DNA from 2 places in the Bacillus sp. JJ1127 genome. Region 2 is predicted to be linked to the other one. Evidence: predicted binding sites of a transcription regulator. Region 2 holds the regulator's gene; the other holds the start of a gene.
What was found. Region 2 encodes NrdR, which represses ribonucleotide reductase genes. Its sites were predicted from a motif close to AACACNATATATNGTGTT; they were not measured.

Region 1 (7,904 bases), on a different contig from region 2:
TTATGCGTTAATATAACCTCTTCTCCATTTACAGATACTGTTCGTGAAAGTCGATTCACATCGATTCCAGCCATAGACATTACGTTTTCTTCAGCAACCCCTACTGCTCCATCAGCACGCTTTAATAACGTTTTTGCACGAGCTACTAATACTTTCGGACTGAAGGGCTTGGTTACATATTCATCCGCTCCCAGTTCAAAACCTAGTAATGTATCATCTTCATCAGAACGTGCTGTCATCATAATAATTGGCACTGCCGATTCTTTCCGGATACGGCGACAAACAGACCAACCATCTATTTCTGGCAGCATAATATCTAACATAATTAAATCAATTGTATGTTCAGCAAATAATTCTAACGCTTGTTTTCCATCTTCTGCTTCGATCACTTCAAAGCCTTCACTGCGAAAATAATCACTAACAATTTCGCGTAATCTTCTTTCATCTTCAACAAGTAATACTGTTTTATTCATCTAACCTATCCCGCCTTTTTACTCTTTCAATCGAATAATACGTTGATTGGAGCTTCCGCGAAATGGAAGTGTTAAATCTCTTTTATCGAGTTCAAACCTTCCATCGACCAAAACATCCCCATAGTGTAACAACTCTATCATATCATTATTTCGGGAACTCTGTATCTCTTCTAACGTATAACCAGTGTAAATCCATAAGTTTTTTTTCAAGTCCTTCACAGCTTTTGCTACCTTTTTCACTTCCGCAGCTTGAAAGAATGGATCTCCACCTGAAAATGTTACATCAGTGAGCGGATTTTCGGTAATCTCTTTTACAATTTCTTCCACAGTCATTTCTGTTCCATTACAAATATTCCACGACTTTGGATTATGGCAGCCTATACAACGATGCGGACAGCCCGCAAAAAACACGACTGTCCGCAATCCTTCCCCATCTACTACACTATCATGAATAATGTTCATAACTTTCATTTATGTTTCACCCGATCCGCTTCTTCACTACGTTTTGCACTATTCCATTTGGACATATCTCCTACAAGGTATCCAGTAATGCGACGAATTCTTTCTATCTCATGCTCGTCCTCATTTGCACAACTTGGACATTCATTACGAATGACACCATGATAACCACAGCACTTACAACGATCGACAGGGTGATTAATTGACCCATATCCTACTCCATATTGCGCCATTGCCTGCACGATTTGTTTTAAGGCTTTTTGATTATGAACTGCTGCTCCATCTAATTCAATATACGTAATATGCCCACCATTACAAAGTGCATGAAATGGCCCTTCTAAACGTATTTTATCTATCGCTTGAATGTTATAATACACCGGAATATGAAATGAATTTGTATAATAATTATGATTTGTTACACCGCTAATCATTCCAAATTCTTCTCGATCTTTTTTAACAAACTTACCTGATAGTCCTTCTGCAGGCGTTGCAATTAAAGAGAAATTCAACTGATGTTCTTCCATTGCTGCATCCATTTTCTGTCTCATAAAGGTAACAATCTCATATCCAAGATTCCATGATTCTTTATCTTCTCCATGATGTTTCCCTGTTAAAACAACTAAACATTCTGCAAGACCAATAAAACCAATGCTTAATGTTCCTTGTTTTAAAATTTCTGCAACAGAATCTTCAGTCTGCAGTTTCTCTCCGCCTCGCCATACTCCTTGTGAATATAAAAACCGAAAATCTCTTGCTTTTTTTGTACATTGATACGCAAATCTTTCTAGCAATTGGCAAATACCAAGATCTACATAATCATTTAACATCTCAAAGAACGCCTCTTTTGAACCGCTCATGAATGCTAGTTTCACTAGATTGATGGAAGTAAACGATAAATTCCCTCTTCCAATTGCCGTTTCTTCTCCATGAATATTAGACATAACACGAGTTCTGCATCCCATATAACACACTTCACTTTCAGGGCGACCATCATAATGGACTGCATTAAACGGTGCATCTAAAAATGAAAAATTCGGGAACAATCGTTCAGCTGTCGTTTCTAGTGCCAATTCAAACAAATCATAGTTCGGATCATTTTCTTCAAAATTCACACCTTTTTTCAATTTGAAAATTTGAATAGGGAAAATCGGTGTTTCGCCTTTTCCTAACCCTGCTTGCGTTGCTCGTAATAATTGTTTAACTAACAATCTGCCTTCTTTTGATGTGTCCGTTCCGTAGTTAATCGAAATAAACGGAACTTGACCACCACCTCGGCTATGCATACTATTTGAATTATGAATAAAAGCTTCACAAGCTTGATACGTATCGTTTTCTGTTTCCTTCCATGCAAATTCTTCTACTTGTTCTTTTGTTAATGGATAGTTTGCTAATCGTTTTTTATTTCTTTCAAATGTTTTTCTTACATATGGTGCTAAATCAATATCAAATAATGCAAATGATTGACCACCGTGCTGCATATTTTGATTTGCTTGAAAAATAATTGAAGCAAGCGCCAACGCACTTTTAATATCTTGTGGTTGCCTCATATGTCCATGCCCTGTATGAAATCCCTTTTCAAGCATTTGCGCTAAAGGAATTTGAGAACATGTTGTCGTACCTGTCGCATAAAAATCTAAATCATGTGGGTATACTATATTTTGATCTATTGCTTTTTTTACTTGTTCGGAAAGTAAATATTCCACCGCATAATATTTCGCACTCTCCGATGCAAATGTTCCCATCATTCCCATTGGAGATCGTCCATCAACATTTGCATTTTCTTGCATTAAGTCTTGTTCATTACTGTGGACAATCGTTTCAAAAATCTTTACAAGTTCTTCTCCATGTATACTTTGTTTCAGCATTACTTAACCCTCCAACTATATCTTGTCACTTCTCTAACGAAATGATACAACATATAGCCCTACTGGTTCTGTGAAAAATGTAACATTCCTGTGAAAGTTTTTTTAAGAAACATTGAATTTTCATTTACAAAAAAAATGTGCTCTTTACAAATGTATGGTACAATATACGGGAAAAACTCTTTTTACCCTTTATCAACACATTTGAATAAAGGAGACTGAACTTATGCTTATTACATATCTTTTATTGGTCGTTGCCTATCTACTCGGCTCGATTCCATCTGCACTTGTTGTTGGGAAAATTGGTTATGGAATCGACATTCGCGAGCATGGTAGCGGTAATTTAGGAGGAACGAATACTTTTCGTACACTAGGGAAAAAAGCTGGTTTTATCGTTACAATTTCCGACATTTTAAAAGGAACGTTAGCAACAGGTCTGCCGCTAATTTTCGGCTTACATATCCATCCTCTTTGGTTTGGATTAGCTGCAATTCTTGGACATATATATCCAATCTTTGCAAAATTCCGTGGTGGAAAAGCAGTTGCAACTACTGCTGGAGTACTTTTATGCTATGCACCAGTTGTTTTTTTAGTATTAGCCGTTGTCTTTTTCACCCTTCTATTTACAACAAGATACGTGTCACTTTCTTCTATGGTAACAGCTATTTTCGCTGTTATCGCATCGATTATTAACGGGGATAAGATCTTCATTGTTGCGATGTGTTTAGTAGCTGGTATGGTTATTTATAGACACCGTGCAAATATTGGACGAATTATAAATAAAACTGAACCGAAAGCAAATTTTACAAAGAAACAAAAGTAAGATTGTAGCCCACATAACGCAAAAAGAAAACGCAAAGCATATTAATAGCGTCTTTTTGCGTTATTTTTTATACTAAAGAAAAAGCAACATAATTTGGAGGAACTATACATGAATCTTTCCGTAACAAAAGAAGCAGTAAATTGGTATAAAGATGAATTAAACTTACAATCTGGCGATATGCTTCGCTTTTTCGTACAATATGGTGGTTGCAGTACTGTACAAAAAGGTCTTTCTTTAGGAATCCGTAAAGATGACCCTGCACATCCAGCTGTTCAAATTCAGGAAGAAGGCATCACTTTCTTCGTTGAAGGTGATGATGAATGGTTCTTTGATGGACACGACCTATCCGTTACTTTTAATGATGGTGATGACTTCCCACAATTTAATTATGAAAAATAAAAAAACGTGGCTTTCGCCACGCTTTTTTATTTTTTCTTAATTTCCTCATATTTTGCATACCACTCAGGATATAGTTTCTTAAAGGATACAGGACGAAAACCCTCTTTTTTCGCACAAATATTTGTTGTTGTAGCTGTAATACAAAGGTCTCCATCACCATTATAAATTTCATATCCATATATAACACGAAGGGGACTAACTGAATCAATCCACGTTTTCACAATTGCTTTTTCTCCATAACGCATTGCTTTTCGATATGAAATTTGCAAATCTAATACGGGAGAAATAATTCCTTCCTGCTCCATCTCAATATATGAAAATCCTAATTCTTGTATCAATTTCGTACGCCCTAGTTCAAGCCATACTAAATAATTTGAATGATAAACAACACCCATTTGATCCGTTTCCGCATAGCGGATTTCAATTTCATGTTCTGCTACAAACATATCACTATCTCCTTCACACTTCTGTTTCCTTGCATACATTTAATCATAATACAGGGAAATCAAAAATAAAATAGAAACGGTGGATCTTTTTACTGAAAGGAGCAAGTATATGATTCAAATTGTAACCGTTCGTAGTGGTGATAGCGTATATAGTTTAGCAACAAAATATGGCACTACACCTGAAGAAATTGTAAAAGATAATGGACTGAATCCCGCTGAAACACTCGTTGTTGGTCAGGCACTCATTGTAAATACGAAAGGAAATAATTATTACGTACAGCCAGGCGACAGTCTTTATCGAATTGCTCAAACATATAACGTTCCTCTCGCCAGCTTAGCAAAAGTTAATAATCTATCATTAAAATCCGTTCTCCATGTTGGGCAACAATTATATGTACCACAAGGCTCAAAACGAGCGATAGAATCTATCGCCTACTTGCAACCTTCCACGGTACCTATTAAAGAAAGCTTAGTAAATGCTACGCGGGCTATTAATCCTTATTTAACATATTTGGCTTATTTCAGCTTTGAAGCACAAAGAGATGGAACTTTAAAAGAGCCAACCGAAACCGCTAGAATTGCTGAGCTCGCTAGGCGAGGACAAACAATCCCGATGCTCGTTATTACGAATATCGAAAATGGGAACTTCAGCACTGCATTAGCATCTGTTCTTTTAAGAAGCACTACCATTCAAAATAAGTTTATTACTAACATTCTACAAACAGCTGAGAAATACGGTATGCGTGATATTCATTTCGACTTCGAAAATGTCGCTCCAGAAGACCGTGAAGCATACAACCGCTTTTTACGAAGTGTAAAAGCAAGATTACCTGAAGGATATACGTTAAGTACGACACTTGTCCCAAAAACAAGTTCAAAACAAAAAGGCAAATTTTTTGAAGCGCATGATTATAAAGCACAAGGAGAAATTGTCGACTTTGTCGTGATTATGACTTATGACTGGGGATGGCAAGGCGGACCGCCAATGGCAGTTTCTCCTATTGGCCCTGTAAAACAGGTAATCCAATATGCAAAATCTCAAATGCCACCGCACAAAATTATGATGGGTCAAAACTTATATGGTTTCGACTGGACACTTCCGTTTAAAGCAGGGAACCCTCCTGCAAAAGCTGTTAGTTCGGTCTCAGCTGTTGCCCTTGCTCGTAAATATAACGTTCCAATTCGCTATGATTTCACTGCTCAAGCACCACACTTTAATTACTTTAATGAAAATGGTGTGCAGCATGAAGTATGGTTTGAAGATGCACGGTCAGTCCAAAGTAAATTTAATTTAATTAAAGAGCAAGGCATACGCGGTATTAGCTATTGGAAAATTGGTCTTCCTTTCCCGCAAAATTGGCGTTTACTTACTGAAAATTTCTCAGTTACAAAAAAAGGCTGACGATTGTCAGCCTTTTTACCCATTATATTCAGATTCATCTTTTATTTCACTTTTCAATGAATCAATACTTTCTAAACGGCGTTGGTTTTTTGCTTCAATTGCAGCGCGATCTTGTTCATTTGAAACCTCTGCAGTTTCTTTTGCCTCATTAAAATTATCAATCGTATTTTGTACCATCTCTTGTAACTTTTCTACATTGTCACTTCTGTCATCTGGATTCGCTTTATATTGCTCTGCCATGCTATTTCCCTCCTAATTGAGATATACATACCATGTTAGTTTTCCAAAAACAAATTAGATTATGTACACACATAAAGAAAAGGAGAATGAAAACATTCTCCTTTTCTTTAACCGTTATCAACAATCGGTTGTTTTCCAGTCTGATCTTGCATTTGTTTGCCTTTATTTCCACCAGCTTTTTTTGATTGCGTTCCAATTTGGTTCGGTGCAAAGTCTTTTGGATTCTTTTTTGGATTACCCATCGTTATCGCCTCCTTATCACTAGTATCATACTAGTGATAAGAATTATTCAGCTTGCTTAAAAAGCCTCATCTCATAACGTTTTTCAATTCGTTCTTCAATCCGTTCAATTGCATCACGATCGCTTAGTAGTTGCCGCTTATTTTCCTTCACAAGTTCCTCGAATGTTTTTCGACGATTTCTTCTCATGTTGTTCATCCTTTCTCCTTCTCTTTCTTATTATTAGTATGAACAAATAAAAAACTCTTTAATCAGACTTATGAGAAAACTTCATATTTTAATAAAGAACAGTTTATTGTACACAAAAAATCCATTCGCAGTTTCTCTAGACTGCAAATGGATTTTTTTATTTCATTATACTCAAATACTTCTTAATCTCTTCCTCTGCATTCACTTGATTTTCTTTATACTCGTGCAGAGCTCGCAACACTGAATCGTATTCCTCCAAAATATAGCCTTCTAACTTCGTAAAGTCATCTAAGCTTTCAATCATTATTCTCGTTATACCTAATTCACTTTTTAAAGCTGGCTCGCATTTTAAACTCGTACATATTTCTAACACTTCTTGTTCCGTTTTTTCCGTTAGCACATATTTTTTCCGTCCTTTTACCTTCAACCTTACAATCGGATAAAAAGCTTTAATATCTAAATAACTTCCGACACTCACACTACGAATCCATTCTATATCGCGATTGTGCTTCACAAACATTTCTTTTATTAATGTGCATACTATTTCTTCTTCAACCGCTTCTTTTTTCGTTTTCTTTTGTCCTTCTTCCTGTATAGCTGCACATTTTTGATAAACCGCTGCGCACGTTATACAATCATCCAGTGCATTATGCGAACTCAAACGAATGCCGAGCATTCTTTTTAAAGTCTCAAGTTTATGATTCGGGGCATGCTTCATATACTTTTTCGCTAAAAATACCGTATCAACGACTTTATTTTTAGGCTCCGATAACCTAAGCATATTCGTATTACTCTTTAAAAAGCGCATATCAAAAGAAGCATTATGCGCAACGATTGTGTCTTTTCCTAAAAATGCTAAAAACAAAGGCAAAACTTCCTGAATTGTTGGTGCATCTGAAACACGATAATTTGTAATCCCTGTTAAACTTGTAATACGGCTAGGTATAGGCCGTTCTGGATTTACGAAAGAAACAAATTGATCTGCTAGTTCATGATTACGGTATCGAACCGCTGCTACTTGAATAATCCGATCACTATACGGATTAAATCCTGTCGTTTCAAAGTCAATAACAACATAGTCCACTGGCAAAGTTAAATGTCCCACAACATACTCTCCTCAAATTATTATTATCTTTCAAATTTCTTTTATCATATCATGAACAAACTGTTTGATGAAAAAGAAAAGACAGAAATGGTCTTTTACCAATCCTGTCTCCTGACTATTATTTTAATTTTTCAATTCGTTTCTCCATCTCTTTTTGTGTCATCGGTCCGATAAATTTATCTTGAATTACACCTTTTGTATCTACAAAATAAGAAGTTGGAATAGTGATCACTTTATATGTCGTTGTAGCACTTATATCCTTATCA
Region 2 (8,158 bases):
GCCTTTTTTCTTCGTTTCAGCCCATTCTTGATATTGGCGATTCTCTTCTTTTGCTAAAGCCATCGCTTCTGACACTGTGCCCACCTTCTTCCTTGCCCAGTGTCCTGCAATCTTCTCAACATATGTTTTAGCAAGTTTCATATCAGAACGCAACATTACATAATAAATAAGTACGTTGACAACGCCTGGCGTCAACTTTTGATTCATCATTACTTCTTCGACAATTTGCAAATCCGCTTTTGTCGCTTCTGCTCCGCCCGAAATCTCTTTTAACAATTGTTTCGGTGAAATTTCTTCTAGCTGTTTTATGAGCATCTCTTCTTGCGTAGAGGGCTCTTTCTCTTTCATCGTACGTGCAGCGTGAGGTTGTACTCGTTCACTTAATACAGGAAGCGCTTGACCATTTTCAAATTGATACCAATCGCGTGCCCCTTTCCGAAGCCGTTCCATATCAATCGTTTGCATTTCTGTCATTGCGCCAAGGACAATATTTTGCATCGATAACACATCAACACCATACACATAAGCCAGTGTGACAACACATTCACGTACTTGATCCGTAATCGATTTTCTTGGGACGAGTGTTGATAATCCTTCTACAAATAAAGAAAAATCAAAGAAATCATTCCAAAGCTTTGGAGCATTCCCCTTTGTATTGCCAGGCATGACCGTTGTATTTGGAATTCGAAGTTCTTCTTGCGCATGCTCAAATTGTCCTGGGTTAAACGAATCAAATACGTCATTAAAAGAGTGCGTAACATTTTCATATACAGTAAAATCAAACGCTTCTTCTAAGAAATATTGCTTTACCTGATTGTATTTCGTTCTGCTTAACCTGTTGTATAAGAAGATACTTAAGACGATATCATCAAAAAATTGTTTTGGAGACAATGGTGGCTGGAGTTCATATATAAACATTCTAATATCTTTTTCTTTTTTTATATATACGTTTAAAAGACCAATTGCTTCTAATTTCACTCGCTCCTCATACACTTCAGGAAGCTGCATTTGCATTGTGACCATAAGAGAGTGATGCGTATTCTCTTTTCCAAACACACGATCTTGTTCTAGCTCTCCCCACAGCGTCATGTATAAGCTAAAAGCTCTGCTACCTACTAACGGCTGGTATAACATCGTTAATACTTTCCGATCGTAGCTATGCAGCAATCCCTTTGCACTTACTTTATAACGATCAATTGGCAATAGCTCCATCCATGACTGTTTTTCCATCCTTGCAATTCCTTTCTTTTATCCATTCTAACTCATGCTTTATCACGTTCTACCTATATAATTTCTTAGTGAAAAAGAGCTATTAGCTTGCGCTTCTAGCTCTCTTATCCCGTTATTTGCAGGTTACATTCTTCTATCATTTCAAAGTAAAGTAATTAAAAGAAAAAGCGCGATTACAGATTATAACTGCGCTCTATTCTCTCTCTTTTTGCAGTATATCTTTTAATTCTTCAATGAATACATTTAAATCTTTAAATTGACGGTATACGGAAGCAAAACGTACATAAGCAACATCATCGATATCTCGCAAAGCTTCCATCACGATCTCACCAATCATATCACTTTTCACTTCTGATATACCTAAATTACGAAGTTCACGCTCTACATTTTGCGTTACTTCTTCTAATTGTTTTAAGGATACAGGTCTTTTTTCGCACGCTTTAATTAATCCACGTAGAATCTTTTCTTTATTAAACTCTTCTCGTGTTCCTTCTTTTTTTACAACAATAAGAGGTGGTTCTTCCACTCGTTCAAATGTCGTAAATCGATGTAAGCAACTTTCACACTCTCTCCTTCTTCGAATAGAGCGTCCCTCATCTACTGGACGTGAATCCAACACTCTCGTGCCATTATGAAAACAGGATGGACAACGCAACTCATTCACTCCCTTACAAAGTAATCTGTACTCTCTTCCATTCACCTACACGTAAATATATATACAATATTATATAACCTATTTGTCTGCGCTTACCACTTTAAGCCGATACTTATGATCATTTTCTCCCTCTTTAACGGGTAATGATATTCCCACCTCAACATTCGGCGAAAACAAAAAACTTGCACGGGAGATAAAAAACTGCCCGTAAAAGCCCGATTGGTGCGGGCTAGCCATCAATGAAAAAACAACTGATGGAAGTTTTACTTTATATAAACTAAAAAAGAGGTGCATTATACACCTCTTTACATTTTAAATCAATTATGTTCTTTTTTAAAGAGCTTTTGTTTCTCTATGCTTAATTTCGAAGCTACCTGTGCCTCGAGGAAGCTCGATGCTCTCTCGCGTTTTCGCATTTAAACCTTCTGCAATATATTCTGCAGCAACATTTGGATCAATACGATCCCCGCAAGTATAAACATCAATACTCGCATAGCCGTGTTCTGGAAAACTGTGAATTGTTAAGTGTGATTCTGAAATAATTACCACTCCACTTACACCCTGTGGTGCAAACTTATGGAAGGCAACCTCACGCACTTCAGCACCAGCTCTTAGTGCTGCATCCACAAATAATTGTTCAATAAACGGCATATCATTAAGCTTGTCGAAATCGCAATCCCAAAGTTCAGCGATTACGTGACGACCCATCGTGTCCATAGTATCCATTCTACAGTTCCCCCTTGTAAATTTAATTCTAACTGTTCGAATTGAAAACTAATTTGCAATTTGGCTTGCTCCACTACCACGGGGGAAAGTTAGTCCAGAGAGGTCCTAACCCTTTAAGTAGTGACTACGTACCTCAGCTCTTAAGTTTACGAGTGTTAGTATACTTTGTTTATTTTCATTTTGCAACAACAGTTTTTTCGATTTTTTGTCATATTCTCTTCTTTACTTTTCCCAAAAAAAAATAAAAGATTCGCAAATACAGTAATCACAATGTTTCTAAGTATGTATCACTCAAAAAATTATATTCGTGTAATTTTTTTCCTTTTCAGAAAAAAATAAAAAGAAGGCAAGCAATCGCTTGCCCTCTCCCTTTTTCACTTAAATATGTTGTACGTTGTCTTGTTTTGCTAATTCGCTAACAACCAACTTTACAAGATCAACAACACGGCGAGAGTAACCCCACTCGTTATCATACCAAGCAAGTACTTTCACTTTGCGTTCGCCCATTACCATTGTGGATAAACCATCAATGATAGCTGAATGCGTATTTGTATTAAAGTCAATAGAAACTAAAGGTTCTTCGCTGAACTCTACAATTCCTTTCATTGCACCGTTTGCAACAGTTTTAAACGCTTCATTAATTTCTTCAACTGTTACATCACGTTTCACATCTACTACTAAATCAACAAGAGACACGTTTGGTGTTGGAACACGAAGTGCCATACCATGAAGTTTTCCATTTAAATGTGGAAGAACTTTTGCTAGTGCTTTCGCAGCACCTGTTGTTGTAGGAATAATAGACTGTCCACAAGCACGTGCTCTTCTTAAATCTTTATGTGGGTTATCAATATTTTTTTGGTCATTTGTATAAGCGTGAACAGTTGTCATTAAACCGTTTTCAATTCCGAACTGCTCATCTAACACCTTAACAACAGGCGCTAAACAGTTTGTTGTACAAGATGCATTGGAAATAACTGTATGTTTTGTAATATCTAATTGATCGTCATTTACACCAACTACAATTGTTACATCTTCATTTTTACCAGGTGCTGTTAAAATAACTTTTTTCGCCCCAGCTTCTACATGAAGAATCGCTTTTTCTTTTGCATTAAATTTTCCAGTTGCTTCAATTACAACTTCAACATCTAATTCTTTCCAAGGCAATTCTTTTGGATCGCGGTTGTTTAGAAGGCGAATCATTTTCCCATCTACTAATAAATGATCTTCAAATGCTTCTACTGTTCCGTCAAACTTGCCATGAATTGTATCATACTTGATTAAATGCGCTAATGTTTCTGATGGATAGCTTGCATTGATTGCTACAATTTCGAATGCGCTTTCTTTTATTGCTTGACGAAATACCATTCTACCAATACGTCCAAATCCATTAATTGCCACACGAGTCATAATATGTTATCCCCCTTGAATGCGTTATACTAATTATCTCTAATCCCAATAATAGTATAACACAAAAAGAAGATATGTCACTAAGCATTTTTATTAATTTCACAATTTTTTAGTTAATAATGTTCCATTCCTTTAAAATGCGCTGTAATTGTGCTTTTGTTTCAGTAATTGTGCCATCATTATGAATGATTTTATCAGCCAATGTTACCTTTTCTATTAAAGGCATTTGGGAATCAATACGCGCCTTCGCTTCCTCTTCTGAAAAACCATTTCGTTTCATTAAACGTTCTAACTGCGTACTGGGCGCAACAGCTACAACTAAAATTTGATCAACAAGATTCGTTAGCTTACTTTCAAATAAAAGCGGAATATCTAGCACAACCGCTTGCATCCCTTCCTTTATGTACATATCCTTTTGATCATTCATTTCTTTACGAACAGCTGGATGAACAATTCCATTTAACTGCAATCGTTTTTCCTCATTATGAAATACAATACTTCCAAGTTTCGGACGATCAAGCTCCCCATCCGCTTGCAATATCTCTTTCCCAAACACCTCTACAATTTTGTTATATGCCGGTTTCCCTTGTTCTACAACTTCTCTTGCAATAATATCTGCATCAATCACAGGAATGCTTAGTTCACGAAACATTTGTGAAACCGTACTTTTTCCGCTTGCAATGCCTCCCGTTAATCCAATTACAACTGTCATCATTCTTCCTCCTCAACAATAAAGGCGTGAAACTTATGTTCCACGCCTTCTACATTTTCCAAATTCCAATAATAATGAGTAAAATCCCAGGCAGGAAAGTGAATTTTTGTAACCATCGCATACTTGATAAAACTGTGCCAAGCTTCATTCCAATAAATAAGAACAAAGAACTCATAATCGCAACTGATATTGCCATCATTACAGGTGCATATCCTAGTAAAGATGCACCTATTCCAGCTCCAAACGAATCTACCGACAGAGCAATACCAAGAAGTAAAGCCTCTCCTCCAGAGATTGTGCCCGATTTATCAAAATCAGCGACAGTTGGTTTCCTTAAAATTTGAATGACTAATCCAAGCGAAGCAATTTCTAATTTCCAAATTTTCTCTTCTTGCTGAGGTTCCTCTTTTTTATCACCTCTAAAAAATTGATATAATACCCACACACCAATACCAACGAGAACAAGCCCACCGATGCGCGTCGCAATAACAGGTGAAAATACTTTAGCAATCATATGTCCAATTCCCATTGAAGCAAGCATCACAGCTGCCGAACATACCCCAATGATTATGATTGATTTAAACGGAATCCGCACGCTTCTTAGTCCATAAGTAAGCCCTACGCTACAACTATCTAAACTTAATGTGAAAGCTAATAAAACAAGAGAAAAATAAAGGTACATCGGTAAGCTCCTTCCCTATACACAGCTTTGCTGTATGTATATGACAAATGCCTATCCGATGTTATTGGAAAATCGCTTTCTTAGCTTCTAGGCTGACAAGTTGGACAATAATGTGTGCCGCGCCCACCAACAACTGTTTTTTCAATTACAGTACCACAGGTTACGCACGGTTCACCTTTTCTTCCATACACATTCAACAGCTCTTGAAACGAACCGATTTGGCCTTGTGAATTTATATACGTCCGAATGGTACTTCCACCGCGTTCAACTGCTTCTCTTAATGTTATAACGGTTGCCTCATAAATCTTTTCTATTTCAGCTTTCGTTAAAGATGAAGCTTCTCGTTCCGGGTAAATCCCCGAACGGAACAATACTTCATCTACATATATATTACCAAGCCCAACTAAAAGACGTTGGTCTAGCAATACAACTTTTATTTTACGATTCGTTTTTTGCAATCTTTCTTGTAAATATCCTGGCGTCAATTCAACGTCAAACGGCTCTGGTCCTAAATCAGCGAGCGGCATTTGTTCAAATTCTTCACCTTTTTTAAAGAGGTGCATCGTACCAAACTTTCTCACATCTTTATAGTGTAACTCCGTACCATCTGTAAACCGAAAACGCACATGCGTATGTTTATCTACCGGCTCATCACCTTTATGAAGTAAATATTTTCCCTCCATACGTAAATGTGAAACAATCACATACTTTGTTACATAAAGAAGTAAAAACTTACCTCTTCGTTCAATTCGTTCGATCGTTTCACCTCGCAACATTTCCTTAAAGAGTTCTGCATCATCTGGTCGTTTTACTAATTTCGGATATGTTACAATTACATCTTTAATTGTTTTTCCTGTTACAAGATTTTCAAGCGTCCTTCTAACATTTTCAACCTCTGGTAATTCAGGCATTTCATCACTTCCTTATTTTGCGTCATACCAAGTTGGACCGTAAGAGTAATCAACTTTCAGCGGAACTGCAAGTTCAATCGCATGTTCCATCACTTCAGGTACAAGCTTCTCTAGTTTTTCTACTTCTTCTTTTGGCACCTCAAAGATTAATTCATCGTGTACTTGCAGAAGAAGACGCGCTTGTAATCCTTCTTCTTCTAAACGATCTGCCATAATAATCATCGCTTTTTTAATAATATCTGCCGCACTGCCTTGAATTGGTGTATTCATTGCAGTACGCTCTGCAAAACTGCGTAAATTAAAGTTACGGCTCGTAATTTCTGGAATATAGCGGCGACGATTTAATAATGTAGAAACGTACCCTTTTTGCTTTGCTTCTTGTACAATCTCATCCATATATTCTTTCACGCCAGGGAAGCTAGCGAAATACTTTTCAATAAATTCTCCTGCTGCTTTTCGTGTAATTCCTAAGTTTTGTGAAAGTCCATAATCACTAATGCCGTATACAATTCCGAAGTTAACTGCTTTCGCTTGACGTCTCATGTTCGATGTTACTTCATCTTTTCCAACGCCAAATACGTCCATTGCCGTTTTCGTATGAATATCCATATCATGCTGGAACGCTTCTACTAATCCCTTGTCTTTTGCAATATGCGCCAGTACACGTAATTCGATTTGCGAATAATCGGCTGCATACATAATCCATCCTTCTTTTGAAGGAACGAACGCTTGGCGAATCTTTCTTCCTTCTTCTAAACGAATCGGGATATTTTGTAAGTTCGGATCTGTAGAACTTAGTCGGCCCGTTTGCGTTAACACTTGATTAAAGCGAGTATGAATTTTAGAAGAATCTTCATGAACAACTTTTAACAATCCTTCAATATACGTCGAATTTAATTTTCCTAATTGACGATAGTATAGAATATTAGGAATGATTTCATGATGGTCCATCAGCTTGTCCAATACGTCAGCTGATGTAGAATATCCTGTTTTCGTCTTTTTTATAACTGGCAAGTTTAGGGTTTCAAATAGGACAACACCTAGCTGCTTTGGTGAGTTAATATTAAACTCTGTTCCTGCAAGCTCATAAATCTCTTGTTCCATTTCCTTGAGTCTTCCAGCAAGCTCATCTCCCATATTACGCAAGCGCTCTGTATCAACCATAACACCTTTTACTTCCATTTCAGCTAACACGCGAGCAAGTGGCATTTCGAGCTCTGTAAACAGTTCATACTGTTCATTTTTTTCTAGTTCCTCTACAAATGTTTGTTGCACATCATATAATACATGAACTTTACGAGCTACGTGTTCTGCCACTATATCTTGCTCTGGAACCGCACGTTTTGCCCCTTTTCCATATACTTCTTCATCTGATTTAACAGCATGCGTTTCTTTCATTTTCGCTACGGCACGGAAATCTTTATCTGTATCAGCTGGATCAAGTAAATAAGCGGCAATTAGTAAATCAAAGTCGATCCCCTTGATTTCTACACCTTTCCACTTAAGCGCAACAATTGCACGTTTTGCATCAAATGTATACTTTCTCATTTCATCATTTGCAAGCCACTTCGTAAAAACTTCAGATTTAAGCGCAACATCTGATGGAATGAAATAACAACCATTTTCATTTTGAATACCAAATCCTTGAATGTCGGCTTTATGATAATTTTCTTCTTGTACTTCCACGATGATTGCACTATCTTGCTGAAGCATTTCTTCCGTGACTTCCTCAGCAATATCAAATGAAATATCATCTAGTTCAGCTGGAGCTGTTTCTATAGGAGTAGCCCCAAGTTTATTTAATAGAGAAGTAAACCCTAAATTCTCGAACATCG

Region 1: the regulator NrdR is predicted to act here: its motif matches at 2,841-2,858, upstream of V7183_RS23175 (anaerobic ribonucleoside triphosphate reductase).

The regions. Positions count from the first base shown of each region.
Region 1 covers NZ_JBALQK010000299.1:729-8,632, reverse strand. The annotation lists gene V7183_RS23185 (response regulator transcription factor) at 1-473, opposite strand, end outside; gene nrdG (anaerobic ribonucleoside-triphosphate reductase activating protein) at 492-944, opposite strand; gene V7183_RS23175 (anaerobic ribonucleoside triphosphate reductase) at 941-2,797, opposite strand; gene plsY (glycerol-3-phosphate 1-O-acyltransferase PlsY) at 3,021-3,617, shown strand; gene V7183_RS23165 (HesB/YadR/YfhF family protein) at 3,726-4,016, shown strand; gene V7183_RS23160 (acyl-CoA thioesterase) at 4,043-4,462, opposite strand; gene V7183_RS23155 (LysM peptidoglycan-binding domain-containing protein) at 4,572-5,864, shown strand; gene tlp (small acid-soluble spore protein Tlp) at 5,880-6,104, opposite strand; gene sspN (acid-soluble spore protein SspN) at 6,212-6,346, opposite strand; gene V7183_RS23140 (FbpB family small basic protein) at 6,390-6,533, opposite strand; gene V7183_RS23135 (3'-5' exonuclease) at 6,691-7,638, opposite strand; gene V7183_RS23130 (redoxin domain-containing protein) at 7,757-7,904, opposite strand, start outside.
Region 2 covers NZ_JBALQK010000159.1:5,275-13,432, reverse strand. The annotation lists gene V7183_RS16150 (replication initiation and membrane attachment family protein) at 1-1,230, opposite strand, end outside; gene nrdR (transcriptional regulator NrdR) at 1,424-1,885, opposite strand; gene speD (adenosylmethionine decarboxylase) at 2,219-2,602, opposite strand; gene V7183_RS16135 (glyceraldehyde-3-phosphate dehydrogenase) at 2,990-4,018, opposite strand; gene coaE (dephospho-CoA kinase) at 4,128-4,730, opposite strand; gene ytaF (sporulation membrane protein YtaF) at 4,780-5,412, opposite strand; gene mutM (DNA-formamidopyrimidine glycosylase) at 5,493-6,323, opposite strand; gene polA (DNA polymerase I) at 6,336-8,158, opposite strand, start outside.